DNA from 2 places in the Paenibacillus stellifer genome. Region 1 is predicted to be linked to the other one. Evidence: a T-box and tRNA genes for the amino acid it is inferred to sense, from the RefSeq annotation. Region 1 holds a T-box; the other holds one or more tRNA genes.
What was found. A T-box is a leader RNA that pairs with one kind of tRNA and senses whether it is charged. The one in region 1 lies ahead of PSTEL_RS19960 (arginine--tRNA ligase), so its partner is inferred to be a tRNA-Arg.
Positions count from the first base shown of each region.

Region 1 (15,877 bases):
GGGGAACCGGCTTGCTCCGCAGCAGTCTGTTACCCGGGCGGAAGTTACGACACTAGTCCAGCGCCTGCTCAGCAAAGCGGGTTTGATTTAAGGCTCTAACTGGGGTAGATAGTGAAAGTAGAATAGGCACTGGATAGACATATAAGTTTAGTAAAAGTAAAACCGACGTTGGCAAGCAACCAACGTCGGTTTTTTTGCGCGGAGATTAGTTTTTTGAACCGACTAGGAAGTCTTTACTTTGCATAAATAATGAGCCGTTGAGGGACAATGGGATGGACATCATTTCTATGAAAGTGAGATGCATCCATATTGCTTACTGCCGTTTTTTTAATGATCACTTCTATTATGTTCGCGTTCATTTATCTGATTGATGTTATCGGATTGGAGAAGAAAGAGATCACAGTGCTCTCGATAAATGGAGCTTACTACCAAATTGCAATATTTGCCATTGGCTTGTCTTACTGCATATGGAAGGATTGGCGCCTAAATGCTGCGCGGAAGCAGAATTAATCGAATGGAGGCGGCGGTATGAAAGAGGCAAGATTCGTTGTCTCGCCCTGGCAGTTATTTGCCGTCACGGTGTTGTTCGAATTAGGAAGCGCCATTGTAATGAATGCGGGATCTTCCGCAAGGCAGGATGCCTGGATTTCGATTGCCGCAACCACTGTATTTGGAGTGGGTCTATTTGCCTTTTATCGATTGCTGCAAGCGAAGCAGCCTTCATACGACCTGTTCGAGCTTGTTCGAATATCGTTCGGGCGTTGGCTGGGAAGCTTCATCATTGCTATCTATGTTGTTTATTTTTTATATGATGCAGCGAGAGTAATGCGCGATCTTCTTGAATTGTTATCGAATGCAGTGCTTGAAGATACGCCAATTGAGGTGCTTGCGTTTACCTTCTCGATGGTCATTGCTTACATGATCTGGCTTGGGTTCGGCGTTATTATCAGAACGGCAGAATTCTTTTTCCCACTTATTATGGGTATTATCCTCGTTCTGTTCCTGTTGATTCTGATCGACCGCGATTATCAATTCCATTATTTGAAACCGGTGCTAGGGGATGGGCTTATGCCGGTTGCGTCTTCCATCTTCCCAACTCTAATCACATTTCCTTTCGGCGAATTGGTTGTATTTCTCGTATTTATGCAGTACATAGCCCCAGCCCCTCGTGTTGGTGCAGTATCCAGTACCGCTATCGGCATTTCCGGATTGATTCTGTCAGGCGCGGCAGTTCTGGAGACGGTATCTCTCGGTGTGAAAATGAAGGGACGCACGAACTTCCCTTTTCTGGTTACGGTGAGGGACGTTTCATTTGGTTACTTTTTCGAACGGATGGATATGGTCGTTGTCTTCGTTATGTTCATAACGATTCTTGTGAAGGTCTCTCTGTTTATGTTTGGCGCGCTTAAGGGCATTGAGCACTTATGCAGGATCCCTTATCGCACATCGGCATTTCCGATCGCATGTCTTGTAGCCATACTCTCGATTAATATTGCGAACACGTTTGCGGAGCATATCAGTGAAGGGCTCTCGTTCGCGTCTATCTATGTGCATATTCCGATGCAGCTGGTCATCCCCCTCATCATGTTCATTATGCTTCGTGTGAAACGCGCTGGACGCGTCAAGAAAGGTGGATCACTGTGAAGGCAGGATGGAACGAACGAAAGCAGGAGAGCCGATATACTTCCGCGCTCAGTACAGATCCTAAGGAGACGCTGCTTCAATTGCGCGAATTGTTCGGCAATCCGGTTGATTTTCAGTCTACGGCGATCCGAATCGGCACAGCGGATGGCTACATGTGCGTGCTCAAGACGATGGGTGATTCCAAGACGATGACAGATAAGCTGCTTATCCCTCTTATGGAGGAGGCAACGGCAGAAGGAAGTCCACTTCAATTCCGGCAGTTGGAGAAAATACGGCAAGATAAGTTAGGCGTTCTTCCGTTTGTCTATGCGGCAACTATTCGTGAAGCAGCCGAGCGAATGTTAGCTGGCGATGCAATCCTCATGGCTGAGGGCGTCAACCAAGTCTTATGCATCGAGGTTGGCGGCATAGCGGCCCGATCGATCGAAGAACCGAAGACCCAGCGTGTAGACCGCGGCTCTGATGATGCCTTCACGGAAGCGATGGATACAAACCTCTCATTGATACGGCGGCGACTGCGAAATCCACTCCTTCGGATCGAGTCGTTCACAGCAGGGGAAGAGACCGGAACTTCGATTAGCTTAGTCTACTTGGAGAACGCAGCTGAAGCCTCACTTGTGTCTGATTTCCGTTCACGATTAAATGCGATTAAGGCGAAGGCTATATATGATTCCGGCAATGTAGAGCAGTTGATTAAAGATAAGGGCTCCTTGTTCTTCCCGACATTGCTGGATGTGGAGAGACCGGACACGGTGGCGTCCATGTTGGTGGAAGGCAACTGCGCTGTCATTGTGGACGGTAGTCCTTTTGTTCTTGTCGGACCGGCCGTATACGGCCATTTTTTCATATCAGCCAGCGACTATTACTTCCAGCCTCTTTTTGCCCAAATGATTCGGCCGCTGCGGCATGCTGCCTTTCTGATATCTCTGTTCTTGCCCGCCTATTATCTCTGCGTGATCAACTATCATTCGCAGATGATTCCGACAACCTTGCTCTACTCCGTCAGCGGGCAAGAACAAGGCTCGCCCTTTCCAACAGGCTTTATACTTATCGCGATGACGCTCATATTTGAGGTGATTAGAGAGGCCGGCACCCGGGTGCCGAAAAACATCGGCCAAGCTGTTCCTCTCGCCGGAGCGATTATACTCGGACAAGCGGCTGTTCAAGCCGGGATCGTATCGAGTATTATACTGATCGTTGTAGCTGCAGCAGAGTTGTGCGGATTGGTCACGCCTCATTATGAATTCAGCAATACAGCTCGAATCATCCGTTTCGGATTGCTGCTGCTCAGTTCAATATTAGGTATTTACGGCGTCTTCTTAGGCACGGCTGTCATAGTCATCCATCTGGCCAGCCTGCACTCTTTCGGTGTTCCTTACCTTAAGCCTTTCGCTCCGCTTCGATTGAAGCAGCAGAAAGATTTGTTGGTTCGAATATCGGATATGAACAAGGATACATCGAAATGATCGGGAGCAATGCACGAGTAGTGATTAGGCTGCTTTTTACACTTTGTGTGTTCGGTCTGGTCTTGACGGGCTGCTGGGACATGCGTTCGGCGAACGAGTACATCATCGTAAGCAGTATGTCCGTGACGGTCGGCGATCAAGCGAATTACCATGTTTATCTGCAGATGATTAATCCACTGGAGTTCGTATCCGACCGTGCTAAAGGCAATAGTCCAACGTTCTCCGTCGACGCGGAAGGGAATACGATGGACCAAGCATTCAGCCGTATCGAGCGGAAGACGTCCCGCAAGCTGGAGCTAAGCCATATGATGCTGCTCATTATGGATGCCAAGCTGCTCGAAACCGACAAAGGCATTCTTTTCTTTGAGTTTCTCGAATCGATGAAGGACATCCGGAACGATATTCAACTCGTTGCAGCCCACCAAGTAGCTGCACCGGAGTTCACCAAGCTCTATGTCCCGGAGAGCAGGGTATCGGCTGTGAAAATCCGTATGGGACTCGATTCGGTTGAGGCGAACTGGGGAGGTTCGCCGAATACGAACTTGAAGCAATTCATTGCGGCAATTACGTCAGAGGGCCGGCAGCCAGTGATGTCGTCCATGACGATTGAGCATCCAAGTGAACGACAGCATGCTGTTGACGCCGGAAAGAATACCGATTCGCCAACCGAAATGATTAGCGACGGGACAGCCGTTATGCGCAGAGCGAAGCTGGTTGGCCATTTGAGCACAGAAGAGACACGAGATTTATTGTGGACCCAGGATCGGATCAAGAACACTTCGCTAACGGTACAATGTGGCAAAGGTCAATATGTCCAGGTGCGAGTTGGGAGGTCCAAGACGCACCTGGAAGTTGATTATGACGGCAATCGTCCCAAGATTAGAATCCGTATCAATGTCGAGGGGACCGTAAGCGAGAACCAATGTGAATGGATAATGCTAAGGAAGATATCCGGATTTGATCAAGTGCGCAAGTTGACGGAGAAGGAAATCCAAGACCATGTCGAAGCAACGATTGCCAAGGTGCAGAAGAAATACGGCGTCGATATATTCGGGTTCGGCGAGGAATTGATGCGCAGCCATTATCAAGCATTCAAGAAAGTGAGGTCGAAATGGGACGATGAGTTCGTCAGGGCGGAAGTGACCGTTAAGGTGAAGGCAGAAATACGGCGCGACGGCATGACATCCGAAAACTTCTTGCAAGATATACCTGGCTAAAGTGGTAGTCAAATATCTCTTTCTGACTAAAAACAACCAAGCGATGGCCCTGGGGCATCGCTCGCCGGATGCGGCCCAGGTCCCGTACACGGAATCCTCCGGCAGCATCCAGAGCGCCGGCCAGATGCCGTCGCCGGTGGGCAGCTTGGCGCGAATGTCTACCCGGCCGTATTTCAGGGACATAACGTTCTTGGTGTTGATTTTGCCGGAGGAATATTGGGCGTACCGGTTCGGGTCCTGCGGGAACGAACGGTGATCGTTCAACGCCCGGATGTTCAGCTGTCCATCGGTCACGAATATGTTCTGCGTGCTGTTCGTGTAATGCTGCAGCTCCGCATTGCCCCAGCCCCAGGTGTTGGGATCTTCGCTGAGGTAATAGCCCGTTTCATAATTCCATTTGCTTGTATCGAGCGCGGTGCCGTTGAATTCATCCTGCCAGATGAGATTCATGCCGGCGATGGCCGGATCGGATGGCGTTCCAATGGCGATGGCGTTCCAACGGCGATGTCGTTCTGATCGGATTCATCGGGACGCGGTGCATTAGGGTTGCCGATGAAGTTGTAGTATACATAGTTGCTGCCGACATCTCCGCCGGACTGCCCGTTTAACGGGTAGCCGATACGGATTTCCATGTTCTCCTGGATAGGCTTGAACCACAGGCCGTAGATGTAGTCGTCCCAGTATCCCCACTGGTTGGCGGCGGACATATTATTGTAGCCGTTGCCGGCATAGAGAAATCCGCTCTGGCTGGAGCTGCTGAGATCGACCCATTGCCCGTCTTTTTTGATCTGATACATGAAGTTGCCCAGTTCGCTGCCGATCGGCGCGCCCCCATCGATTTTGGGCAACGGCAAGCCGATGGCTCCGCTGTTGTCCGCCGTGTAGGTGGTGCCGTCGTAGGCAGAGATGACGAACGAATTGCGCACAGGCTCATTGAAATTGATCGTGTAAATGAGGCTGGCGGAAGTGGTCTTCGACTCCAGTTTGCCCCCTTCGGTAAATTGACCGAAATTGCTGTCATAAATCCAGCCGCTGGCCGCATTGTTGTCGACGTCGATCCACTCGCTGCTGCCCACCGGCTTGACGTACAGCTTCAAATCGTCGGCTACCGCATCATAGATAAGGCCTGAATCATTGTTGATTACCGGATACGTAAACCCGGCTCCGCCGGTGAAGCTCGCCGTAAGCTCCGGACCCTGTGTCGGCGTCATCGACGTGATGGCGGTCTTGTTAACATTCTGAAACACCAGCGTATAATCGAGCGTAACTCCGCTATTGGCTTTGGAGTACGGCTGAATTTCTGTGGTGGCCGTGAGCGTGAACCAGTAGCCATTCATGCCGCCGTCGCTCCAGTGCCCCCAGTTCTGGTTATAGACATACCCGCCTGCGCTGTCGATATCTACCCAATTGCCACCAACCTTCACATTAACACCCAAATCGCCGGAAACGTCGCTCCAACTGGCGGCGCCTCCGTTGAAGACCGGCATAACAAAACCGTAACTGGCTTGTCCCACTCCGGATTTGGTGATGACAGGCCCGTCCGCTGCCGAGAAATAAGCCATTGAGGCTATGGTCGTGCCTGCTGCTTGAACCTTGAAAGCCGGTAACAAGCCGATGCCGGACAGCATCACCAGCGCGAGGAACAAACCCCATACTTTGCGTGTGAACCCAATCTCAGCTTTGTGCACTTCTTTCATACTTGCCCTCCTTTAAAATGGTTTGACAGTCAAGATATCGCTTACATGTTGTTTCACCTTAAGTCTAACTAATGGAATTATTGGGATAAAAGACCAAGGTTTTTATGTTGATGCCAATTATTTTGGCTTTAGTGCCCTGAGGTGGAAGTATGCATTCGTACGCTCCGAAGAAAATATTCGGCTTCATAGTTTAACAGAACGATTGTGGGAGAGGTCCGGAAATGGAAGCGGAGGGAGTGGCGGCTGTTTCGCAATGCGGAGAATAGAGTGAGCACCTTTAAATTGAATGATTTGTTCACAAAATATTCACTTATGAAGAGCTTTTCGATATCGCTATAATAACAAAGTCTAAAAAAAGAAGGGGGAGACAGGGATGACAAACCATCTGCATGCGGAAACAAGACTGCCTAGAAATCGAAATGAGGGCATTCTGTTTATGCTGATCATTTCAATCATTTCGGTAAACACGATCGCGCCTGTTATAACGGGGTTGGAGCTTGGATTCAGTAAAGAGGTGTACCTCAATACCTTGAAAATAATACCGGTAATGTGGGTCATCATCGTTCTATCTGTGAACTTGATTGCAGGACCGATCGTTGCCAAGCTGACACCAAAAATCGAGGGACAGAATGACGGATTTAACGCCAGAGTATTATTGCATATTGTCCTAAACGTAACGGTGTTATCGATCATGATGTCCATTATAGGAACGTGGGTCGGAACGAGACAAATCAGCTTGAAGCCGTTTGAGAACTTCCTCCATATTTGGCCCAGAAACTTTGGTGTAGCCTTTTGGATTGAACTGCTGATTGCCCAGCCTATTGCCAGATATGTTATGAAAAAGATGCACGCCAGACAGGCAGCTCAAACTGCAAGTGTAAACTCGTAGCATGGCATGTATCGGGAGGGAGCTTGGTTCAGCGGGCGGAAGAGACAACCAATGCCTTTATATAAATTGAACTCGTAACATTAAGGACCGCCAGAATCGGGTAAAAGATAAGAAAGAACCTGAAAAGGTGGAGATTTAAATGACTACAGAACAAGAGATCGGAAAACTGACAGAAGCCATGAAGGAAACAGAAAGTACCCGGATGTATGAAAGATATTTGGCGATAAGGCTGCATCTAGAGGGCCGGACCCTCACCGAAATTGCCGATATTTTGGGCAGATCCTTTCCGGCCATCAGCGGATACTGGAAGAACTACCGTAAGAATGGACTGCAAGGTCTCGAATTGGGTGAATATCCGGGTGGTTCCAAGCGACTTTCGAATGAGCAAGAGGAACGGCTGAAGCAAGTCATCGCTGAGAAACGCCCTGTCGATGTTGGCTTTGAAGCGAAGTATACCTGGACGTTAAAACTCATTCGTGCCTGGATTCTTCGGGAGTATTGCGAAGACTACACGCTCAAAGGCGTCTCCAAAATGCTGAACCGCCTTGGCTTCAGCTACACGAAGGCCACCTATACTTTGGCAAAGGCCAATCCAGAGGAGCAAGAGCAGTTTCGCCAAGTCACGCTACCTGAGCTCAAAGACCAGTTAGATCAAGGAAAAGTGGATCACCTGCTGTTTGAAGACGAATCGGCTATTCGGGCCTATCTAGCCTTACAGTACAATTGGTTTCCGAGAGGACAACAGCGAAAAATCAAGACGTATGGCCAGCATCAGGGTGCCAAGCTGTTTGCAGCGATCGATTACGAAACCGGCCATGCCCTTCACCGGGAAGAAGAAAAACTGGATGCGAAAGCGTTCCAACGCTTCTTGACCGACATTTTACAGACGTATTCCGGCAAGGTCGTGGTTGTCCTGGATAATGCCCACATTCATCATGCCGATGAAATTCAGCCTTTTCTCAAGGAGCACGCCCGATTGCAGTTGGTCTATTTACCCAAGTACAGCCCGGAACTCAATCCCACGGAAGGTTTGTGGAAATGGCTAAAGCACGATGTCGTGAACAATGTGTTTTTCCAAAAGTTCTACGTCATTCGTTCCCATGTGGCCGCTTTTATGAAAAGCATCAACCGAACTCCTCAAGCCGTAATTGACCGTTTACTTCTTCAGGTATAAAGATTTTCAGTTCAACTTATATAAAATAAAAAGGAGCCGTGCCTGAACACGACTCCCGGTGCAATCGCCATTCTACAAGATATACGCCAGCTTGCTGTTGCGGAAATACAAATACGTATTCCCATACACCGCCAGCCCCAGCGAATCATCGGTCTCGTCGGGCTCGCCCCAGGCGAGGTATACTTCCTCAAACGTCATCCCCACAACGACCTTTTCCTCCTGAATCGCCTTCCACATCTTGTCGCTGATCTTGAATACGGTCTTCGGGTTCTTGAAATAAAAATATTGGTTGATTTCATCCTGCACATCATCGGCAGCTTCTGTCGTCATATCAAATTCCTGCCCGTTGGCCCGGCGTACCCGGATCAGCAAGGTGCTGTCCTCGGGATCGGGAACGATGTTAAGAATGGTGACCTTCTCCATGTTCTTGAACGGGCTGTCCTGAATTACCGAATTGTTCATCCAGGCCGGATATCCGTTGTAGACGGTCTTCAAGTACTGAAGATACTCAGCGGTGTAGAGAGATTCCGCGCCGTCTGCCGGATCAAGCAGCGTCCAGACAGTGCCGTCTTCTTTCTGCATGGTGAATTCGATCGTCGAGCCGCCGTCATAGCTTACACCCGTAACCCAGTTGGAGCCGGGATGACCGAAGGCGTATACCTTCTTGCCGACAACACCGCCGATCGTTCCGGGCAGCTTGCTGATGCTGTAAAGCATCTCGCTGCTCTTGGTTTTGCCTTCATCTGTCGTCCAGACGAACAGGCAGTTCGCGCTTGACGCATATTTGCCGTCCAGATTTCCGATCTTCAGCAGCGTCTTGAACGCTACATAATTGGAGTTCTGGTACAGCATCGAGTTGGTCGCGTCGAGCTTGGCGGTTCCCTTGCCGCCTGTCAGCACAATGCCGGAAGACGCATCGATCGAGATGCCCGGAATCTGCGCTGCGAGCTTGACCGGAACATAGGTTGAGCCTTTGGCTACCAGTGATTTGGCAGGCGAAATGAGCAGCTTGCCGTCCACAAAGGTTGCGAGCTCCGTGTAGACGGGCGCTTGGGCGGCGGAGGCCTTCTCCGCGCCGATTGATGTGAACGATCCGATCAGGAGCAGCAGTGCGGCGAGCAGCAGCACCATGTGTTTCTTCATGTTTGGTTCCCCCAGTGTATGTATTGCTGCCCTGCACTCCGGCACGACAGCAGTCTATATATTTCGACACCGTTTGCGGATAATCCTTCCAAATTGGCAAAAATTATAGCCGCTCCGGCGCCGGAAGTCCCAGTACCGCAAGCGAATCTCCGAGCGTCTCCTTGAATTTGGCTGTTAGCCACAGCCGGAAAGCGACGATTTCATTCGGCCCCGTGAGAATGGGACAGGAAGCATAGAACTGATGAAACAGCGAGGACAGAGTATGGCTGTATTGGCAGATGGTATTCGGCGTCAATTCCTTGCTTGCCGTATGCAGGGTGTCCGGCCATGCGCCAAGCTGTCTCAGCAGCGCCAGTTCTGGCGGTTCCAGCTTCGCCGGGAAAGAAGGAGGCGGGAGAGGGACGGCTCTGCCGTTCGCGCACTCGTCATGCCCAGCCCGGCTGCCGGTTTGGCCGTTACTGTCCTCGATCTGGCTTGAGCTTTCGGTGGAATCCGCGCTCCGGCTGACAACGTCTGGTGCGAGCAACCCGAGGCTCTCAGCTTTGCGGATCACTCTAGCTGCCCGCGCGTGGGCGTACATCAGATACACGCCCGTATTCCCGGCGAGCTCCATCGCCTGGCGCAAATCAAAAATGACCTCGGTTCCCAGATTGAACCGGAGCAGATAATAACGGATGGCGGCTGTAGCAATCATCCGCGCCGGCAGACCGTCGCGGCCGTTTCGGGTATCTTCGAGATGCCGCTCCATCCGGGAGATCAGATCGCTGACCTTGATGCCGATCCCCTGACGGCCCGACATGGCGTACGAAGCTCTGCCGTCCGACGTATCGATGCCAAGCTCTGCCGCAGAAGCGGGGCTCAGCGAGACGACACCGTAACCGGCATGATGCAGCCGGTCCGCCTGCTCGCCGTAACCCAGTGCCCGGAGCGCTTCCTTGACCATCGTCTGCGGATATTCCTGCCGGGAATCGATCACATTGATGACGGTATGGGCTTGACCGAGGGGTTTGGCCGCTCCATGCGCAGCTGTCGTGTACAGCTCACCGTCAAACGCTTCATAGGTGAAATCCTTGTCCAGCAGTCCGAATTTCCATAAATGATAGGCGATATCCTTGGCGGTGTAAGTCAAAATGCCGCTGGAACGTACCAGCACTTTATCCTGCGTGTATTCACCGTCCTGCCGGGCATCCCCAGTGTCCTGGTCTTCGGCTCCGCCAACATCTTCCGCCTGTTTCAGCACCCAGCAGCCAGCGAGCTTGCCGATCGTCTCCAGAACGAACAGGGGAGTCTGCCGCAGACGCTCAAACGCCGCATCCCAGAAGCCCTCCTTGACAATGCTGCTCTCCCACACCAGGAGATCGTACAGGATACCGAAGTCTGCCATCTCCTTCACATGGTCGCGGACGATCCTTTCTGCGGCAATCTTGCCGATCCAGGCGGTATTGCCGGTGCCTTGCTCCAGTTCATGCAGTGTCTCCGTCCGCTTGGCATTCAGCAGAGAGTCCGAGCCGTATGTCCGGTTGACCGCGGAATACAGATCCCAGCAGTAATCGCCGAAACGTCCGTAGTCGCCCTCCAAAGGCAAGTTCAGCAGCCCCACTACCGTATCCGCCAGCTGATTGCCGAGATCGTCGATGTAGTTATGAACCTCCACCGTATGACCGGTTCTTCTGAGCAGACGCGCGAGGGTGTCTCCAATGCAGGCGTTCCGCAGATGGCCAATATGAGCAGCTTTGTTCGGGTTGATAGAAGTGTGCTCGATCACAACCTTGCCTTGGCTGCCCGCAGGGGTCGCTTCATTCATCCCGGCCCAGACGCTCCAGTCGATCCGAACGTTAAGGAAGCCGGGAGCGGCGGTCTCTACCTGCCGGATCAGCCCACCTTCTGAAGCCGAAGCCATCATCACATCCCGAAGCTTGCTCGCGATGTGAAGCGGCGGCATACGCAGCGTCTTGCCGAGCTTCATGGCGATATTGCTGGAATAATCCCCGTGATCAAGGCTGGCGGGCTGCTCAATATTCACCTCCGGCAGTGCGGAAACCTCCAGTCCCATCTCCCGTACGGCGATCAATACGCTTTGTTCAATCTCTTGACCAATGATCCGGCTCAGCATGTTCGAAAGTCCCCCTTTGTCTGAATAAAAAAAGCCCCCGTCTCCAAATAAAGAGACGAGGACTTGTGTTCTCGCGGTACCACTCTGCTTGCCGGACATGCTGATTGAACGCAATCCGGCCACCTTAAGGCATAACGGGCCTGTTCCCGGGGCTTCCTACTGGACCTTTCGGAAGTCCGTCTCCCGGGTGCGCTTTGTAAAGGGAAGGCCGCCGGCTTTCACCCTTCCGGCTCGCTGCAGGCTCAGTGCCCCTTTACTACTCTCCCGATCATCGACTGTACGAAATTTGGTCTAATTATACCTGTTTCCTGCCGAAAATCAATACTGTCCCAGGGGATTGCATTTCATGATGCATTCCCTTCATGACGAGTTGATGTTATTTAGGGGAGAGGCCGTGCATGATCAGGCGGATCAGTATCTCGACTTCTTCCTCGTCATTCCAGTCTTTATCGGGTTGAAACAGCAGCCGGGTCATGATGAAGCCAAGGGCGGCTGAGGCCGAGAAGCGGATGGCGGCTGACGTCGGCACATCGGCAATCTGCCCCTTCTCCTTGAAGCGCTCAAGCTGAAGAGACACTTTTTCCACAATTGTATTCATGACATTCTCGACGAACTGCTCACGAAGACTCGGATGAAAGGGTATTTCCTGAACGAGAATTTTCAGCAGCTTGAAATTGTTCCGGGCGAAGTCGAGGCGGTTCACGATAAAAGCCCGGAGGAAGTCTTCGTACGTCTCGTAAGGCGAATTCAGCACGCTCCCGAAGTTCCGGATGATGAACGGTGCGAGCAGCTTGCCCATCGTCGGCCCGATGATGGAGATCAGGAGATCCTTCTTCGTTTTGTAATAGCGAAAAACGGTGCCCTCCGCAACGCCCGCCTTCTGGGCAATCTCGCTGGTTGCGGCCCCGGCGTACCCTTTTTCCGCGAACACTTCGACCGCCGCTTTCAGAATGGCGATCTGCTTGGGCGTCATATGCTCCTCGCCGCCGATGGCCAGCAGCTCCTGGGCCCATTGATCGTCGCTTCGGTCCGTTTTTTCTTCCGCCATGATGACAACCCTCCACTAGCACTGTTATCCGACCATTTTAACATAAAGAACACGCTGTTACATTCGGCGGTGCTTGCGAAGAGCCAGCACATTCAGCGCCATGAACAATACCGAGAAACCGGCCAGCACCAAGACGTCCACCGAGATGGCGTCCCAGCCCTTGCCGCGGATCATAATATTGATCATTGCCTCGGACCCGTAATAGAGCGGGGTCAGATATCCGATCTTCTGCAGCCAATCCGGCAGAGTATCCATCGGGAACAGGCCGGAGAGAAAGATCTGCGGTACGATGACTAGCGGGATGAATTGGATCATTTGCAGCTCGCTGCTGGCGAAAGCCGACAACAGTGTTCCGAGCGTCAGCGCCGTCATGGACAGGAGCAGTGTAATCAGCAGCACGTAGCCGAAGCTGCCCGCCATCAGGATGCCGAGCACCTGGATGGAGAACCAGGAGATGAGCAATGCTTGAACAATGGTGAATAAGCCAAAGCCGCACACGTAGCCGATGACGACCTCCCATCGCTTGAGCGGAGTGGCGAGCAGCCGTTCCAGCGTGCCGGTCGTCCGCTCCCGCAAGAGGGAGACCCCGGCGATCAGGAAGACGAAGAAAAATATGAACACGCCGATCATGATCGGCCCGAACCGGTCGATCGTCTTCATGTCCGCGGAGCCATACAGGTAGCTGATCTCTGGCTTCAGCGAGGCGGCTGTCTGCTGCTTCGAAGGGGCGCCGGAGGCCTGAAGATCGCCCGAGGTCTGCTCCAGCGCCAGCATAACGGCGCGGTTCGCCGTCGGATTGCTGCCCTCCAGCACGACTTGCGCTTTGCCCTGCTCCATGCTGATCAAGGCGTCGATCTTGCCGTCTTTCAATGCCTGCATGCCAATGTCGGCCGTATCGTAAGCCGTCGTCTTGGCGTCATGCTTCTCCAGGCTGCCGGACAGCGCGGCTGCCTGGCCCGTAAGCCCGATGGCTGGCTTATAGGCGTCTCCGCCGAAGACGAGGCTCATGAGGTTTAAGACAATGAGCGGAGCGATGAACATGAGAGCCATCGTCCGCTTGTCGTGAATGAACTGCCGGAGAATGCGAAGCGTCAGCGCGCGGACTCTCATGGACGGACACCTCCATAATACAGAAACGTTTCCTCAATAGTAGAAGAGCCGGTGCTGGCCAGGAGATTGGCCGGCGTGTCCTCAGCGAGCAGGCGGCCTTCCCGGATCATACCGAGCCGGTCGCATTTTTCAGCCTCGTCCATGACATGGGTCGTGAGCACGATCGTTGTTCCGCGGGCATTCAAGTTTTTGAGTTCCTTCCATATAGACATGCGCAGCACCGGATCGATGCCGACCGTCGGCTCATCGAGAATGAGAAGCGGCGGCTCGTGCAGCAGGGCGATGGCGAGTGACAAGCGGCGTTTCATGCCGCCGGAGTATTGATCCACTCTTTTTCGAAGATGATCCTGCAAATTGACGATCTCCATGACTTCTTGTATGCGCCGGTTGCGTTCTGCCTTCTTCAATCCGTACAGAGACGCGAAGAACTCCAGATTCTCCTTGGCGCTCAGCTCGCTGTACAGGGCATCGGACTGGGCCATGTAGCCGATTTGCGACAGCAGCGACAGCTTCGGAACCTTCACGCCCAGCACCGTGATATCGCCCTGATCCGCTTCGTCTATTCCGGTCAGCAGCTTGACAAGTGTCGTCTTGCCGGAGCCGGATGGCCCCAGCAGCCCATAGGTCTCCGCCTGGCGGACTTCAAGGCTGATGTCGTCCAGGACGATTTTGCCGCCGAACGCTTTGCGGATATGTGAGACTTGAATGACTGTGTTTGTCTCCATCATTAAAGGAAAACCTCCATAAATTACGTAATGAGTGAGTACTCACTCATTACCTTAATCGCTTGATCGCCATTTGTAAAATCTTTTTTTGGTTTTTAATATTTCCAAAACATTCCTCTGCAACAGATTTGACAGACAAGCCTGAAAATAGCATTAGCAAGTGCATCGGGGCACAAGCCCGGCGTACAAGTTACCTCATCGAAAAGGGTGGATCCATTTGAAGAAAAGTCAATGGTTAAGCGTGCTCATGACCTCCGTGCTTCTAACAACGGCAGTGAGCGCCAGTGTTCAGGCAGCATCAGGGGGGAGCAAGGCTCCGGTTCAGAATACAGCCGCTAAAACTGCCAAAGTGAAGGAAGGGCAGGCCTCTTGGACGATCAACGGAGCGCAAGCGACGCTGAAGACGATCGAAATCGGCGGGTACAAGCTCTACGCGCTTGGGCAGCTCACAACGGCACTCGGTGCAAGCCTGACCTCCGGTACGGGAAGCGTCGTGATTACGGACGCGGCAGGATTACATACGATTACTCTGAAAGCCGGCTCCAAGAGCTATACAGTTGACGGTACAGCCCGCAGCTTCACAACCGCTCCGACCGTGAGCGGCGGCAAGCTGTACGTTGAGCTTAGCGCAATCGTATACGGCCTTGGCGGCGAACTGTACGGAAGCCCGCTGGAAATTCTGAGCGCAGCTCGTCCGCAGGGCGAGTTCAGCACGCCGCAATGGGCGGCTGACGGCACGATTCTCGCGACTCTGGAAGGCGATGCGGAGCAGATGTACAAGCTGTCCGCTACGCCGGGAACCTATCGCGTTCTGGAAAGCGACGGACAAGCTTCCGGATTTGCCGTTTCGGCAGACCGCAGCCAGGGCGCTTTTACGGATGAGACGGGCCAGCTGTATGTGATTAATCTGTCGAACGGACAGATCAAGGCGCTTGGTACGGATACGAGCGTGAAGACGGACCTCGCTTGGGCAGCCGACGGCAAAACGCTCTATTTTGTCCAGGGAGACAAGCAGGAGAAGCTCGCCAAGGTATCGGTTGATACCGGTGAAATCACGACAGTTCTTGCTGACAAGGTAGAGAATAAATCCGAGCTTGGCATTTCTCCGGACGGAACGAAGGCGGTCTACATCGTCAACATTACCGGAACGGCGAAGAACGATGCGGACAGCACGGAAGATTCGCTGACGGTCGATTACAGCAAGGCGGGCGAGCAGCTGTACACGCTTGATCTGACTGCCAAGGACGCTGCGCCGGCTGCAATCACTACTTCCGATGACAACAAGCTGTATCCGGAGATCGCGAACGACGGAACGGTCACTTACCTCAGCGCCGATCCGAACGGTAACGCACTCAATACGCTCAAGTCGGTAAAAACCGACAAGACAGCAGCCAACCTCCAGCTTGATATTGAACCGAACTGGATTGAACAAGCCGGCAGCAGCCTGGTTGTATCCGGAACGGCAGCGGATGGAAGCAGCCGCATCTATTCGATAGCTGCGACGGGAGCCAAGACGGAGTTGTTCCGCACGACGGAATCGGTATCCGAGGTTGCGGTATCCGCAGACGGCAGCAAGCTGGCTGTAACAATTAATGGCAAACTGTGGGAAATCGTGAACGGTAAAGCTGTTCAGTTAACGAAATAATAATAG
Region 1 covers NZ_CP009286.1:4,327,831-4,343,707, reverse strand. Annotated here, with positions in the region: gene PSTEL_RS20000 (S-layer homology domain-containing protein) at 1-91, shown strand, start outside; gene PSTEL_RS19990 (GerAB/ArcD/ProY family transporter) at 529-1,644, shown strand; gene PSTEL_RS19985 (spore germination protein) at 1,641-3,110, shown strand; gene PSTEL_RS27205 (Ger(x)C family spore germination protein) at 3,107-4,327, shown strand; gene PSTEL_RS28580 (hypothetical protein) at 4,329-4,583, shown strand; partial or broken gene PSTEL_RS28575 (glycoside hydrolase family 16 protein) at 4,481-4,777, opposite strand; gene PSTEL_RS19980 (hypothetical protein) at 4,774-6,024, opposite strand; gene PSTEL_RS19975 (DUF2798 domain-containing protein) at 6,398-6,913, shown strand; gene PSTEL_RS19970 (IS630 family transposase) at 7,053-8,087, shown strand; gene PSTEL_RS19965 (hypothetical protein) at 8,160-9,230, opposite strand; gene PSTEL_RS19960 (arginine--tRNA ligase) at 9,334-11,343, opposite strand; T-box leader at 11,392-11,624, opposite strand; gene PSTEL_RS19955 (TetR/AcrR family transcriptional regulator) at 11,720-12,391, opposite strand; gene PSTEL_RS19950 (ABC transporter permease) at 12,449-13,501, opposite strand; gene PSTEL_RS19945 (ABC transporter ATP-binding protein) at 13,498-14,226, opposite strand; gene PSTEL_RS19940 (stalk domain-containing protein) at 14,444-15,871, shown strand.

Region 2 (15,877 bases), 2.1 Mb from region 1:
AATACGTTAGAGATAGCGTAGGCCTTCGGGACAGGGGAGACAGGTGGTGCATGGTTGTCGTCAGCTCGTGTCGTGAGATGTTGGGTTAAGTCCCGCAACGAGCGCAACCCTTGACTTTAGTTGCCAGCAGGTCAGGCTGGGCACTCTAGAGTGACTGCCGGTGACAAACCGGAGGAAGGTGGGGATGACGTCAAATCATCATGCCCCTTATGACCTGGGCTACACACGTACTACAATGGCCGGTACAACGGGAAGCGAAACCGCGAGGTGGAGCCAATCTTATAAAGCCGGTCTCAGTTCGGATTGCAGGCTGCAACTCGCCTGCATGAAGTCGGAATTGCTAGTAATCGCGGATCAGCATGCCGCGGTGAATACGTTCCCGGGTCTTGTACACACCGCCCGTCACACCACGAGAGTTTACAACACCCGAAGTCGGTGGGGTAACCCGTAAGGGAGCCAGCCGCCGAAGGTGGGGTAGATGATTGGGGTGAAGTCGTAACAAGGTAGCCGTATCGGAAGGTGCGGCTGGATCACCTCCTTTCTATGGAGAATCGTTTCCCGTAGCGGAAACATTCAAATCGGAAGCTTAGCTTCCAACTTGCTCACTCGTTGGTCAGTTTTGAGAGTTCAAGCTCTCAAAAAGAAGTGTCCGTTTAGGCTGTGCCTAACCGAACACCTTTGAAATCTTCATCGGCACATTCCGTGATCGACCCAAGATTTCAAAGGATTGATCCTTGAAAACTGGATACCGAAACGAAAATTGCGTTTTAGAACATTCCTTTGAGCTGAGCTTGTGTCTAGCAAGCGAAGTTTGTAAGAGTGCTTAAGCGAAGGGGTTTGGATGTTGGAGCGAATTTGGATGGAAGCGGTGTTCGAAGCAGCGTGAGCGGCGGAGAAGAGGTTCCACCAAGCGGAGCAGAAACAGCCAAACGCCAGAGCGTTGGTTAAGCTAGTAAGAGCACACGGAGGATGCCTAGGCGCCAGGAGCCGAAGAAGGACGTGGCGAACAACGAAAACGCCTCGGGGAGCTGTAAGCAAGCGTTGATCCGGGGGTGTCCGAATGGGGAAACCCGGCTGTGGTAATGCACAGTCACTCATTGCTGAATACATAGGCAATGAAGAGGCAGACCAGGGGAACTGAAACATCTAAGTACCCTGAGGAAGAGAAAACAAGAGTGATTCCGTCAGTAGCGGCGAGCGAACGCGGAACAGCCTAAACCAGGGAGCTTGCTCCCTGGGGTTGTGGGACGTCTCACATGGAGTTACAAAGGAACAGGGTAGACGAAGAGGTCTGGAAAGGCCCGCCGGATAAGGTAAAAGCCCTGTAGTTGAAAGTCTGTTCCCTCCGAGACGGATCCCGAGTAGTGCGGGGCACGTGAAACCCCGTATGAATCCGGCAGGACCATCTGCCAAGGCTAAATACTCCCTGGCGACCGATAGTGAAACAGTACCGTGAGGGAAAGGTGAAAAGCACCCCGGAAGGGGAGTGAAACAGGTCCTGAAACCGTGTGCTTACAAGAAGTCAGAGCCCATTTTAGGGGTGATGGCGTGCCTTTTGTAGAATGAACCGGCGAGTTACGTTTAACGTGCAAGGTTAAGGCGAGGAGCCGGAGCCGCAGCGAAAGCGAGTCTGAATAGGGCGAATGAGTACGTGGACGTAGACCCGAAACCGTGTGATCTACCCCTGTCCAGGGTGAAGGTGCGGTAACACGCACTGGAGGCCCGAACCCACGAACGTTGAAAAGTTCGGGGATGAGGTGGGGGTAGCGGAGAAATTCCAATCGAACTCGGAGATAGCTGGTTCTCCCCGAAATAGCTTTAGGGCTAGCCTCGGAAATGACAGTCGTGGAGGTAGAGCACTGATTGGGTGCGGGGCCCGCAAGGGTTACCAAGCTCAGTCAAACTCCGAATGCCATAGACTGATTAACCGGGAGTCAGACAGTGAGTGCTAAGATCCATTGTCAAAAGGGAAACAGCCCAGACCATCAGCTAAGGTCCCCAAGTGTGTGTTAAGTGGGAAAGGATGTGGAGTTGCACAGACAACCAGGATGTTGGCTTAGAAGCAGCCACCATTTAAAGAGTGCGTAATAGCTCACTGGTCGAGTGACTCTGCGCCGAAAATGTAACGGGGCTAAACACACCACCGAAGCTATGGCTTGGATCGACTTCACTGCTTCTTTGAGGCGGTGTTTATCACAAGAACAGGTTTGCCGAAGAGCCGTGAATCCAGGCTTGAGGCCAAATGGTTCCCAGGGGATAAACACAAGGCTTCGAGGCAGGAGTGAAGTCGATCCAGGGGTAGGGGAGCGTTGTGTATAGGTTGAAGCTGGACCGAGAGGACTGGTGGACAGTACACAAGTGAGAATGCCGGTATGAGTAACGAAAAGATCAGTGAGAATCTGATCCGCCGAAAGCCCAAGGTTTCCTGAGGAAGGCTCGTCCGCTCAGGGTCAGTCGGGACCTAAGGCGAGGCCGAAAGGCGTAGTCGAAGGACAACAGGTTGATATTCCTGTACCACCATAATCCGTTATGAGCAATGGGGGGACGCAGGAGGGTAGTGACGCGGACTGATGGATGTCCGTCTAAGCAGCGAGGCTGGTGTATAGGCAAATCCGTACACCGTAAGGCTGGGCTGTGATGGGGAGCGAAAATTATAGTAGCGAAGGTCATGATCTCACACTGCCAAGAAAAGCCTCTAGCCAGGAGAAGGTGCCCGTACCGCAAACCGACACAGGTAGGCGAGAAGAGAATTCTAAGGCGCGCGGAAGAACTCTCGTTAAGGAACTCGGCAAAATGACCCCGTAACTTCGGGAGAAGGGGTGCCTCGGTAGGGTGAGTAGCCCGAGGGGGCCGCAGTGAAAAGGCCCAAGCGACTGTTTAGCAAAAACACAGGTCTGTGCGAAGCCGCAAGGCGAAGTATACGGGCTGACGCCTGCCCGGTGCTGGAAGGTTAAGGGGAGCGGTTAGGGGTAACCCGAAGCTGTGAACCGAAGCCCCAGTAAACGGCGGCCGTAACTATAACGGTCCTAAGGTAGCGAAATTCCTTGTCAGGTAAATTCTGACCCGCACGAATGGCGTAACGACTTGGGCGCTGTCTCAACGAGAGATCCGGTGAAATTTTAATACCTGTGAAGATGCAGGTTACCCGCGACAAGACGGAAAGACCCCATGGAGCTTTACTGCAGCTTGATATTGAACTTGGGTACGATCTGTACAGGATAGGTGGGAGCCTAGGAAGCCGGAGCGCCAGCTTCGGTGGAGGCGACGTTGGGATACCACCCTGATCGTATCTAGGTTCTAACCTGGTACCCTTATCGGGTACGGGGACCGTGTCAGGCGGGCAGTTTGACTGGGGCGGTCGCCTCCTAAAGCGTAACGGAGGCGTCCCAAGGTTCCCTCAGAATGGTTGGAAATCATTCGAAGAGTGCAAAGGCAGAAGGGAGCTTGACTGCGAGACCCACAAGTCGAGCAGGGACGAAAGTCGGGCTTAGTGATCCGGTGGTACCGCATGGAAGGGCCATCGCTCAACGGATAAAAGCTACCCTGGGGATAACAGGCTTATCTCCCCCAAGAGTCCACATCGACGGGGAGGTTTGGCACCTCGATGTCGGCTCATCGCATCCTGGGGCTGAAGTAGGTCCCAAGGGTTGGGCTGTTCGCCCATTAAAGCGGTACGCGAGCTGGGTTCAGAACGTCGTGAGACAGTTCGGTCCCTATCTGTCGTGGGCGCAGGAAATTTGAGAGGAGCTGTCCTTAGTACGAGAGGACCGGGATGGACGTACCGCTGGTGCACCAGTTGTTCCGCCAGGAGCACGGCTGGGTAGCTATGTACGGACGGGATAAGCGCTGAAAGCATCTAAGCGTGAAGCCCCCCTCAAGATGAGATTTCCCAATACGTAAGACCCCTTGAAGACGACAAGGTTGATAGGCTGGGGGTGGAAGTGCAGCAATGCATGGAGCTGACCAGTACTAATCGGTCGAGGGCTTATCCAAGAAGACCCCGAAAAGGGCAAGACGCAAGATTCGTTTCGATCCAGTTTTCAGGTGATCAAGCCTGAATATGCATTTGTACCGCAAATGCCCGTTTGGTGGCGATGGCGGAGGGGTTCCACGCGTACCCATCCCGAACACGACCGTTAAGCCCTCCAGCGCCGATGGTACTTGGACCGAAGGGTCCTGGGAGAGTAGGACGCTGCCAAGCGGTAATCTTAAGCTATTTTACATAGTGTCCTAAAAGGGCCTTTAGCTCAGCTGGTTAGAGCGCACCCCTGATAAGGGTGAGGTCGGTGGTTCGAGTCCACTAAGGCCCACCATGGTCCCTGATAGCTCAGTTGGTAGAGCACTCGACTGTTAATCGAGTTGTCACAGGTTCGAGTCCTGTTCGGGGAGTTACTCTCCGGAAAGCAAAAGTGAAATGTTTAGCTTATTGCTTTCCGGGGTACCTTACCTATCATGGAGAGGTGTCCGAGTTGGCCGAAGGAGCACGATTGGAAATCGTGTAGGCGTCAAAAGCGTCTCGAGGGTTCGAATCCCTCTCTCTCCGTTGGATCTTCCAGATTCGAATGGAAAAAGCAATATTCTTAATTAGCACGGCCCGTTGGTCAAGGGGTTAAGACACCTCCCTTTCACGGAGGTAACAGGGGTTCGAATCCCCTACGGGTCATATTTGCTTCTTCGAATGGGGATGAGAACCCCTAAAGGTTCGTCGGAGCGTAGACATCGTAAGGAATGCATCGCAGTCGGCTCGCTTGCGAGGCGTATCCCCTACGGGTCACCAATATGGAGGCTTAGCTCAGCTGGGAGAGCATCTGCCTTACAAGCAGAGGGTCGGGGGTTCGATCCCCTCAGCCTCCACCATGATTATTCCCAAAAAAGTGAAGCTACGGCTTCGAATGCTTGGCTGGGGCTAATAACAATAATATAATTTTACTGACGCGGGGTGGAGCAGCCCGGTAGCTCGTCGGGCTCATAACCCGAAGGCCGCAGGTTCAAATCCTGCCCCCGCAATTCTCCCCAAAAAGTGATGATATGCTTGTAGCGTATTCCGATTACTTTCCGGGGAGCCTAGCAGTACTTAAACGTGGAACCGTGGTGTAGAGGCCTAACATGCCTGCCTGTCACGCAGGAGATCGCGGGTTCGAATCCCGTCGGTTCCGCCATTTGATTTACCTGATTTTACACAGCCTTTCAAACCATTTTTAGTGCATGGCGGTCGTGGCGAAGGGGTTAACGCACCGGATTGTGGCTCCGGCATTCGTGGGTTCAAGTCCCATCGATCGCCCCATTAACTTACAGGCAAGTCCGATTTATTGGGGATTAGCCAAGCGGTAAGGCAACGGACTTTGACTCCGTCACGCATAGGTTCGAATCCTATATCCCCAGCCATTATATGCGAGCCATTAGCTCAGTTGGTAGAGCACCTGACTTTTAATCAGGGTGTCGAAGGTTCGAGTCCTTCATGGCTCACCATTGTTACATGCGGTCGTGGCGGAATTGGCAGACGCGCACGGTTCAGGTCCGTGTGGGCTAACCCCCCGTGGAGGTTCGAGTCCTCTCGACCGCACCATCTTAATACGCGGACGTGGCTCAGCGGTAGAGCATCGCCTTGCCAAGGCGAGGGTCGCGGGTTCGATTCCCGTCGTCCGCTCCATATAGATGCGCCCTTAGCTCAGCTGGATAGAGCGTTTGACTACGAATCAAAAGGTCGGGAGTTCGAATCTCTCAGGGCGCGCCATCTATACATCATTGAATGATCCAAGCGTCACCTGATTCGAACGAAAGAGTTCGTCGGAGCTTAAGCTTCGTTAGGGCTGCTTCGCAGTCGGACACGAAGTGTCCGCATCTCTCAGGGCGCGCCATCAATAAAATCATTGAATGATCCTAGTTTCACCTTCACTCTTTATAACGGGATGTAGCTCAGCTTGGTAGAGCACCTGGTTTGGGACCAGGGGGTCGCATGTTCGAATCGTGTCATCCCGATTTTCCTTATATTTGCGGGTGTAGTTCAATGGTAGAACTTCAGCCTTCCAAGCTGATAGCGTGGGTTCGATTCCCATCACCCGCTTACTTCATCAACAAGACCTCTGCGCTGCAGAGGCCTTTTTTTATTCCTATATTTAAAAAATGCCCACTTCGTTATCCTCACACACATTCATATCCACGATTATTTTTGCTCGACTTCGGGCTTCTCGTTGATGTCTTTTTCCGTTTCCGGGAGGGAAGCCAGGGGATGTTGGCGGAGGCAGCTTCCTCTGCACCTCTGAGCATTCTCAGGACGTCATATACGCTATTGATATCCTTGGTGTCGATCACGATTTCTTCACTTTCTCCAGTTCCGGGTACCTTAAAATGCCAGCATTTATTTTCCATGACTTCCACTCCTTTAAGATGTATATCTTGTGTAATTTCATCATAATCGAAAGAGGAGGATCATGTATAATGAAGGGAAATGATAGAGGTCATCACCTTGACTGATAGCTAAAATAGAGGGGAGCGTGCCGGGATGGATATTGGCCTTCTGAAGGTATTTATGGCGGTAGCGGAAGAAGGGAGCATTTCTAAAGCGGCTCAGAGTCTTAATTATGTGCAATCGAATGTGACGGCAAGAATTCAGCAGCTGGAGCAGGAGCTGAAGACACCGCTTTTTTACCGGCACAGCCGGGGCATTACGCTGACTTCAGCGGGTCAGACATTGATGACGTATACCGAGAAGATCTTGAACCTGTTGGAAGAGGCGGAAAAAGCAGTCGTGGACTCGCCGGTTCCCAAAGGCTCCATTACAGTTGGCTCCGATACGACGGCGGCCATACGTTTGCCCCCTATTTTATCCGCCTATCGCGGCAAATTTCCCGAGGTGGAAGTCCACCTGGAGATCGGATTAACCGATCAACTCATCAATTCCGTCCTGCAGTATTCGGTTAACGGCGCTTTTGTGGATGGACCGGTCGAGCATCCGGATATTATTCAGGAACTGATCATTAACGAGCGGTTAGGACTGATTGTTCCGGAAACGATGGATTTTTGCGGTCTTCGGACTGTACAGGACAAGACGCTGCTGATTCTGAACCTGGATTGTATGTACCGGATGCAGTTGGAAGAATGGCTTCGGGACGAGGGCTACCGTCTGGCCAATGTCATGCAGTTCGGGACGATGGAAGGGCTTCTGGGCTGTGTAAAAGCCGGGATCGGCTATGCGGTGCTGCCTGTATCGTATTATAACAAGCTGAACGTCAAGGACGGCATCCGCTGTTATCCTTTTCCGGAGAGATATGGGGAGGTACCGACGGTCTTCATACGGCGGCGTGATCTCTATATGACGAGTGCGTTTCAGCAATTTATCGAAGAACTGAAGGAGCAGCTGCCGGAAGCACGGATGTGCGGGGTAGAGACTTCGGATGCTTAACAAGAAAATAGTTATTAACAACAACAGCGCAGGATCAACGATCCTGCGCTGTTTGTACTCACAAGGGAACCGGGGATAACCCGCCCTTTATCCACGCAATGGGGATAGACTGGGGATATTAGAGCTCGGATGGAACAGTTAATCCCAGTCCCTCGGCAATTCGTGTTCCGAACTCATGGTCCGCTTTGTAGAAATGGCCGATTTGGCGCAATTTAATATCCACAAGCTCGACCGGTCTCATGGAATCCACAATGTTACGCACAAGCCGGGCGCGTTCGTCCTCGCTCAGCAGCCGGTACAAATCCCCGGGCTGTGTATAATGGTCGTCATGGTCGTAGGCGACACTGTCTGCCTGGCCGGACACCTCAAACGGAGCGGTGCGATGCTCCGGAGATTCCTTGGGACCGCCGAAGCTGTTCGGTTCATAGTAGACGGAGGCTCCGCCGTTATCGCCGTAAGCCATGGCGCCATCGCGCTGATGGTTATGCACCGGACATTGCGGACGGTTAATAGGCAGCTGGTTATGGTTCGGACCGACCCGGTAGCGATGAGCATCGGAGTAGGCGAACAGGCGGCCCTGAAGCATTTTATCAGGTGAAGCCTCAATGCCCGGAACGAACGAACCCGGAGAGAATGTAGCCTGCTCCACTTCCGCAAAATAGTTCTCCGGATTTCGGTCCAGCACCATGCGGCCAACCTCGATCAGCGGATAATCCTTCTGCGACCACACTTTGGTTACGTCGAATGGATCGAACCGGTACGTATTTGCGTCTTCAAGCGGCATAATCTGCACATACAGTTTCCAGGACGGGTAGTCGCCGTTGGCAATGGCGTTGAACAGATCCTCGGTATGGTAATCCGGATGCTCTCCTGCTATTTTGGCCGCAACATCGACATCCATATTCTTTACGCCCTGTTCAGTCTTAAAGTGATACTTGACCCACACCGCGTTCCCTTCAGCGTTCACCCACTTGAACGTATGGCTGCCGAATCCGTGCATGTGGCGCAGAGTTGCGGGAATGCCGCGGTCAGACATCAGAATCGAAACCTGGTGAAGCGACTCGGGGGAATGGGACCAGAAATCCCAGACTGCCGTCGGGTTCTTCAGATGGGTCTGCGGATGCCGCTTCTGCGTATGAATGAAGTCCGGAAACTTGATGGCGTCCCGAATGAAGAAGACGGGCGTATTGTTGCCGACCAGATCATAGTTGCCTTCTTCCGTGTAGAATTTCACCGCAAAGCCCCGCGGGTCGCGGATTGTATCGGCGGAGCCGAGCTCGCCTGCCACGGTGGAGAAACGGATGAACATAGGCGTACGCTTGCCGGTCTGAGACAGAAAGGCTGCTTTGGTATAAGAAGAAACGTCTCCCGTGACTTCAAAATAACCATGCGCTCCCGCGCCCTTGGCATGAACGACCCGCTCGGGGATGCGTTCTCTGTTGAAATGAGCCAGCTTCTCCAGCAGGTGGACATCCTGGATCAGTGCAGGTCCCCGGGAACCGGCGGTCATCGAATGTTGGTTATCTCCTACAGGCGCTCCCCAGCTAGTTGTGAGGCGGCTGTTATCGTAAGTCATGAGATCAGTCACCTTTCGTGTTGTTTTGTTATTAGATTAAGTATAAATCCTAATATAGATAGATGATAATAATTATAATTTAAAAAATCAAGCTTTTTTATAATAATTTTAATTAATAAAAATGGATGAGGGATATACACGAAAAAAAGCGGCCGGAAATCCGGGAGGCCACTGAAAAAGTCCATCTCATAGAAAAAGGTACAGTCTTTCAATTAAATTGAAGAGGCTGTACCTTTTTCTGTATAATGGAGTCATAACGAAAAGCGGGTGAGTGCGGATGATACGGCAACAACAAACTTTAATCCTGAGTCCTTACGCGGCATTGTATGACATCGTTGTACCAAAGGACAATATGCTTCGTCAAATTAACGATTTGGTGGACTTCACTTTCATATACGAGGAACTCGAAAAGAAATACTGCTTGGACAATGGACGCAACGCCATTGACCCTATTCGCATGTTTAAATACTTGCTTCTGAAGGCAATCTTTGAATTGTCTGACGTAGATATTGTTGAGCGTTCAAAGTACGACCTCTCGTTCAAATTTTTTCTTGGCATGGCACCAGAAGACTCGGTAATCGACCCCAGTTCTCTGACGAAATTCCGTAAACTGCGGTTGAAAGACATGAATCTCTTGGACATGCTCATTGGTAAGACCGTAGAACTTGCCATCGAGCAGAATATCCTGAAGAGCAACTCCATCATCGTCGACGCAACGCATACGAAAGCACGCTACAACCAAAAAACGCCCCAAGAAATTTTGCAAGACCGTGCACGTAAATTACGAAAAGCCGTGTATACCATGGATGAATCGGCCAAGGCCAAGATGCCGGCAAAGAATACGACGAGCGAACTCGAGGATGAACTTACATACTGCCAAAAACTCGTCCACTTCATCGAAAACGAGAGCGGCATTGCACAGGTGCCCAAAATTCTGGAGCCGCTCAACCTGCTAAAAGAAACGGTTGCGGATGATGTTGAGCAGCTTCGTTTGGCGGCAGATCCGGATGCGCGCGTGGGACATAAGAGTGCAGATTCCGCGTTTTTTGGATACAAAACTCATCTTGCGATGACCGAAGAACGGATCATTACAGCGGCTGTAATTACAACAGGCGAACAGAATGACGGCAAGCAATTGCAGACGCTCATCGAAAAGAGCGTAGCGGCTGGCATGCAGGTCAAAACGGTGATTGGGGATACAGCCTATTCAGAAAAAGGAAATATTGCTTACACGAAAACAAATGAAATTGAACTGGTTTCCAAACTAAATCCGCTCATTACGCAGGGCGCGCGAAAGAAAGAAGACGAATTTTTGTTCAACAAAGATGCAGGCATGTACGTATGTCCAGCTGGACACATGGCCATTCGGAAGGCTCGGCAAGGCAAGAAGGGCGAGGGCCAAAACCAGCAGACTACCTATTATTTTGATGTGGATCAATGCAAGCGTTGCCCGCTTAGGGAAGGCTGCTACAAAGAAGGAGCCAAGAGCAAGACCTACTCCGTAACGATTAAATCTGAAGAGCACACGGAGCAGATGGCGTTCCAGGAAACGGAGTATTTTAAGACAAAAGCGAAGGAACGTTACAAAATTGAAGCGAAGAACAGTGAGCTTAAACATGGACACGGGTATGATGTAGCGATATCCTCGGGTCTGCTTGGCATGCAGTTACAAGGTGCGATGGCCATATTTGCTGTAAACCTAAAACGAATATTAAAGATAGCAGAGTAAGGATAAGGAGCAATACGCCCCTAAAAAGAAGACACCCTCCCCCATATACTGGGAATGGATGTCTTTTTTACGTATTCACTTCTCACCAAGATTGAAAAACTGTAAGTTCTTCAGCGGCCTCGAAATCCGGCACGCTTTTGGTTTTAATGAGGTATGGAATTAAGGTCCAAAAGGCTTTTAGCCCTTGATGTACATCAGGTCGTAGTATTCTTCCAGCATCCGCTTGGTGGCGAATTCCGTGCGTGTCGTCTCAATGCTCTTGCGCATCATCTCTACCCACTTGCTCCGATTATCGTAGTAGACGGGAAGAACGCGATTCAGCAGAGTGTCGTACAAGGCCTCACTGTCATGGCGGTCCAGCTCCTCGAAGTCCTTCGTTTGGAAGCCGTCCCCGATCTGCCAGCCGTTCTCGCCGTCAATGCACGCTTCCGGCCACCAGCCGTCCAGAATGGAGCAGTTGAGAACGCCGTTCATGGCTGCTTTCATGCCGGAGGTGCCGCTGGCTTCCAGCGGTCTGCGCGGGTTGTTCAGCCAGATGTCCGAGCCCCGGGTCAGCTTCGCCCCGATCGTCATATCGTAGTTCTCCAGGAATACGACGCTCTTAGGATACTTTTTCATCATGGACACCAGGTTGGTAACGATTTTTTTGCCGGTATCGTCCAAAGGATGGGCTTTGCCGGAGAAGACGATCTGGACTTTGCCATCCTCCAGGTAAGGCTCGATAAGGTCCGGACGTGAAAAAATCAAATCACTGCGCTTATAAGGCGCCGCACGACGGGAGAAACCGATCAGCAGGTTGTCCGGATTCAAGCTTATGCTAGTACGCTTCTCAATAAAGGACAGGAGCTCCCGCTTGATCTCCATATGAGTGGCCCATAGATCGCCGTTCTGTTCATAAGCGGCTGTGATGCGCTCGTCTACCCACGTAGGCGTATGAATGGCGTTAGTAATGGCAATGATGGGCGATCTGCCAGCAACTTCCTTCCACATCAGGTTGGAAGTCTCTCCATGCAGCTTGGCCACGCCGTTGGAAATACGGGCAAGCCGCAGGCCGGCAACCGTCATATTGAACGGGCTTCCGCCTATCCGCTCCATCTGGTCACGGGTAAGGCCGTTGTAGGCTCCCATGTATTCCAGGCGGCCCAGCGGATGCTCCTCATTCCCTTCTTTGATCGGGGTATGAGTGGTGAAGACGACCTCTTCCCGGGTAGCCTTCCAGGCTTCCTCGAAGCTGCTGCCTCCGCACATCTTCTCGCGGATCAGCTCCGTTGCCGCAAGCGCCGCATGGCCTTCGTTGAAATGATACACATCGATCTCAATGCCGAGGGCGCGCATCGCTCTGACGCCGCCAATGCCGAGCACGATTTCCTGCGCGATACGCTCCTCGCCGAACCAGCCATAGAGCTGTCCCGTGATCCACGCATCTCCGTTCTCTGGAATATCAGTGTCAAGCAGATAAAGCGGGTTGTTGCCGAACTGGTCGCATTTCCAGACTTTACAGATTACGTTGGTCTCACGCACTTTGACGGTAACGCTTACACCCGTATCTTCCAGAAAATCGTAAACGTAGTTGTAGTAAGAGTCGTAAGGCCTGCCGTCGTCTCCAATCTTCTGATCCGTGTAACCTTGCTTCCATTTCAGGCCAATCGGGACGATCGGCGCGTCAATGTCCTTGGCCCCTTTAATGTAATCTCCCGCCAGAATACCAAGTCCTCCGGCATACATCTTAAAATCGGAATCCAGACCATACTCCATACTGAAATACGCTACTGTCGGCAGTTTCTTGTCGCTCACAAACAGGCCTCCTAAGTTATGAAATGGTTTGCACAGAAAAAACTAAGTTTCGAAGCTATTTTAGCACATTTTTAGAGGAAAAACATAGAAAAAAAGTCGTTGTTAACGCTTGCTGATATAGTGTATAGAAACGTTTGCACAATATTAGACTCTTTTTTTCTAATTTCTGGGATTTTTAAGTGTGATATACAGTCTAAAAACCGGCCGATGCAGTCCATTTCGGATAGTGGCGCTTCAGGCCGCTTTCGGCCTATAATATGCCCTATAATATAAAGATCATTCTGAATATGTGTGGAGTGTGGGCCATCAGCCTAAGACGGACAGCGGAAGTCAAGAACAGAAACGAGGGTGACTATGGGCATTCTGGTAATCGGCAGCTTGAATATGGATATGGTGGTACGGACAGACAGGGCTCCACAGGCGGGAGAGACGCTGATGGGCAGAAGCTTCTCTCTCAGCCCAGGCGGAAAGGGAGCCAATCAGGCGGTTGCAGCGGCAAGGCTGGGCGGTGACGTCACGATGGCCGGCACGGTGGGAGACGACGCGTTTGGCCGCGAGCTTCGGGACATTATGGAACGGGAAGGCATACATACGGAATTTTTAAGGACTAGTGCAAGTTCGCCAACCGGCGTAGCTTCAATTGTTGTGGAGGAGAGCGGGGAGAACCGTATTCTCATCGTTCCGGGAGCTAATCTGGAGCTGTCCGCCGAAGATCTGAAGGGAATGGAAGAACTCATCGCGGGCGCGGATATGCTTGTGCTTCAGTTGGAGAGCGATTATAACATGACGGTGAAGGCTGCCGGCCTGGCTCATAAGCATGGCGTGCCGGTCATCCTGAATCCCGCTCCGGCCAAGGAGATCGGTCCCGAGATTCTGCCTTATATAACGTATCTGACGCCCAATGAAACCGAGGTTGCCCTGATGGCGGGCATGCCAGTACAGAACCCGTCAGACGCGGAGAAGGCCGCCCGGATTCTGCTCGGCAAAGGAGCCCGCCACGTCATCGTAACGCTAGGTTCCAAAGGCGCCCTTATCGTGACGGAAGAGGGGGCTGAAGTTATTGCGGGCTACCCGGCCAAGGTGGTGGATACGGTGGCGGCCGGGGATTCTTTTAATGGTGCGCTTGCGGTACAGCTGGCGAAGGGGCTCTCCCTGCGTGAAGCGGTCGGTTTCGCGAACGCTGTAGGGGCTTTGACCGTAGGCAGGGAGGGCGCCATTCCCTCTCTGCCTGACCGCGAGGAGACCGAGCGGTTTCTGCGCGAGCGGGCCAAAGCCTGACAGGGCCTAAAGCTGCATGAACGCCTCCGGCTCCGGAATGCTTCCGAATTTCGCGACGGCGAAATCCCGAAGCTGGGTGGCAGCCGGGGACAGATAGCGGTTCTTGACCTGGGCCATGCAGATATACCGGCGGTAGATCGGATGGGTGATGGGCAAGACCTTGACCTTATAGTGATCCAGCATGGCACTGCGGGGGAGGATCGTGATGCCGCAGCCTGCCGAGACGAGTCCGGCGGCCGCATTCTCATCCTCGATTTCACAGGCGATTCTCGGTTTGATGCGGGCCTTATCGAACAGGGTGTCGATCACCTGGCGCATGCCGTTCCGGGAACTGAACGAGATATAGGGATAAGCCTCGGTTTCTTTGAGGTTAACGCTATCGTATTCAGCCAGCGGGTGTCCAAGCGGTGTAACCAGCACCAGCTCTTGCTCCAGCAGCGGAATGAACTCAATCTCGGAATCGCGCTCCTCATTGGTGCAGAATACGAGATCGAACCGGTCCTCCTTCAAACCCTGAAGCAGATGTTTGGCATTTCCTTCGTGAAAGGAGAGCGCAATTTTCCGGTTAGCCTCCTCTTCGGAGAAGGCTTGGACAATCTGGGGAATAAATTGGCTTCCTAGCGCATAAGTGAAGGCCAGATCAATTCTTCCGCCACAGGGGTCGGCAAGCTCGCGCATCATTTTCTCGCCCTTATCCAGCTCTTCCAGAGCACGGTTCACATATTCCAGGAACAGCTTTCCGTATTTGGTCAGACGGATATTGCGTCCCTGCTTCTCGAAGAGAGTGGTGCCCAGCTCCCGTTCCAATTCGGAAACGGCATGGCTGAGGCTGGGTTGAGTGATGGATAACCGGGCTGCCGCCTGGGTAATATGTTCCAATTCGGCGATGACGCGGAAGTATTGAAGATGCTTCAAATTCAACGTGGTGCCCTCCTTGCTGAAGGATAATCATGAAATGAAAGAGGATTGAATTTAAGCATACCATTTTCAACCAGCATAATATGTGAAAAATTTCACTTACTAATCGTCAGTAGAACTCTATGCGCTTCCGGGCAATAGTCTGGATGAACCTTGTCCTGGCAACAGTCGGGATGCCCCCTATTTCGTTAATAGCAGGTGGAAGTCTGCGCTGGCGCTTCCGGGCAATATGCGTTACCGTAGAGGGAGAAGCATCGAAAGAACGTTCAAGGAGTGAAGGGAATGGCCGGCACGGTAATAGTGAAGGATGTTGTCATAGGAGAAGGAATGCCCAAAATATGCGTCCCGCTGGTCGGGGCGACGGCCGAAGAATTGGTGCGGGAAGCGGAAGAGCTGCTGACGCTGGGAGCGGATGTGGCGGAGTGGAGGATCGATTTCTTTGAGGAAGCCGAGAATCTGGAGGCCGTCCTGTCTGCGCTTGGCGGCATACGGGAAGCGATTCCCGGTATTCCGCTGATTTTTACGTTTCGAAGCGCCCGGGAGGGCGGCGAACGGGAGATTTCCAATGAGTATTACGCCAAGCTGAACCGGGCCGCCGCCGAGAGCGGCATGGTTGATCTGATAGATGTGGAGCTCTTCGCCGGAGACGACATTGTGGCGCCGTTGATTGAATGGGCGCATGAGCACGGTGTCCGAGTCGTGGTCTCCAATCATGATTTTCACAAGACGCCGTCCAAGGAGGAGATCGTTGCGCGTCTCCGGAAAATGCAGGAGCTTGGCGGCGATCTGCCGAAAATCGCAGTGATGCCGCTTCATGCCGGCGATGTGCTGACTCTCCTTGATGCGACGCGCATCATGAATGAACAGTTCGCGGACCGGCCGATTATTACGATGTCGATGGCCGGAAAGGGGATGATCAGCCGGCTGGCCGGCGAGCTGTTCGGCTCCGCGCTTACCTTCGGTTCGGCGAAGAAGGCGTCCGCGCCGGGACAACTGCCGGTGGCTGAGCTCCGGGGGCTGCTGGAGCTGATGCACCAGAATTTGTAGCCTGGAATTTGCAACACGGTAGCGGAATTTAAAAAGACCGGGCAGCAAGGTAATGCCGGACAGTAAGGAATTTGCCGAAGGCTAAGCTGCCAATACGCGAACCGGTATGCATGTACGGTGTGATGAATGGCGG
Region 2 covers NZ_CP009286.1:738,433-754,309, forward strand. Annotated here, with positions in the region: rRNA gene PSTEL_RS03495 (16S ribosomal RNA) at 1-541, shown strand, start outside; rRNA gene PSTEL_RS03500 (23S ribosomal RNA) at 943-3,993, shown strand; rRNA gene rrf (5S ribosomal RNA) at 4,085-4,201, shown strand; tRNA gene PSTEL_RS03510 (tRNA-Ile) at 4,237-4,313, shown strand; tRNA gene PSTEL_RS03515 (tRNA-Asn) at 4,317-4,389, shown strand; tRNA gene PSTEL_RS03520 (tRNA-Ser) at 4,455-4,543, shown strand; tRNA gene PSTEL_RS03525 (tRNA-Glu) at 4,592-4,663, shown strand; tRNA gene PSTEL_RS03530 (tRNA-Val) at 4,782-4,857, shown strand; tRNA gene PSTEL_RS03535 (tRNA-Met) at 4,934-5,007, shown strand; tRNA gene PSTEL_RS03540 (tRNA-Asp) at 5,083-5,159, shown strand; tRNA gene PSTEL_RS03545 (tRNA-His) at 5,209-5,284, shown strand; tRNA gene PSTEL_RS03550 (tRNA-Gln) at 5,311-5,385, shown strand; tRNA gene PSTEL_RS03555 (tRNA-Lys) at 5,394-5,469, shown strand; tRNA gene PSTEL_RS03560 (tRNA-Leu) at 5,479-5,566, shown strand; tRNA gene PSTEL_RS03565 (tRNA-Gly) at 5,576-5,650, shown strand; tRNA gene PSTEL_RS03570 (tRNA-Arg) at 5,658-5,734, shown strand; tRNA gene PSTEL_RS03575 (tRNA-Pro) at 5,906-5,979, shown strand; tRNA gene PSTEL_RS03580 (tRNA-Gly) at 5,994-6,064, shown strand; gene PSTEL_RS03590 (LysR family transcriptional regulator) at 6,503-7,402, shown strand; gene katA (catalase KatA) at 7,521-8,978, opposite strand; gene PSTEL_RS03600 (IS1182 family transposase) at 9,256-10,707, shown strand; gene glgP (alpha-glucan family phosphorylase) at 10,885-12,501, opposite strand; gene rbsK (ribokinase) at 12,856-13,779, shown strand; gene PSTEL_RS03615 (LysR family transcriptional regulator) at 13,786-14,700, opposite strand; gene aroD (type I 3-dehydroquinate dehydratase) at 14,980-15,744, shown strand.
Region 2: it encodes a tRNA-Arg, which carries the amino acid that the T-box ahead of PSTEL_RS19960 (arginine--tRNA ligase) is inferred to sense. The anticodon was not compared.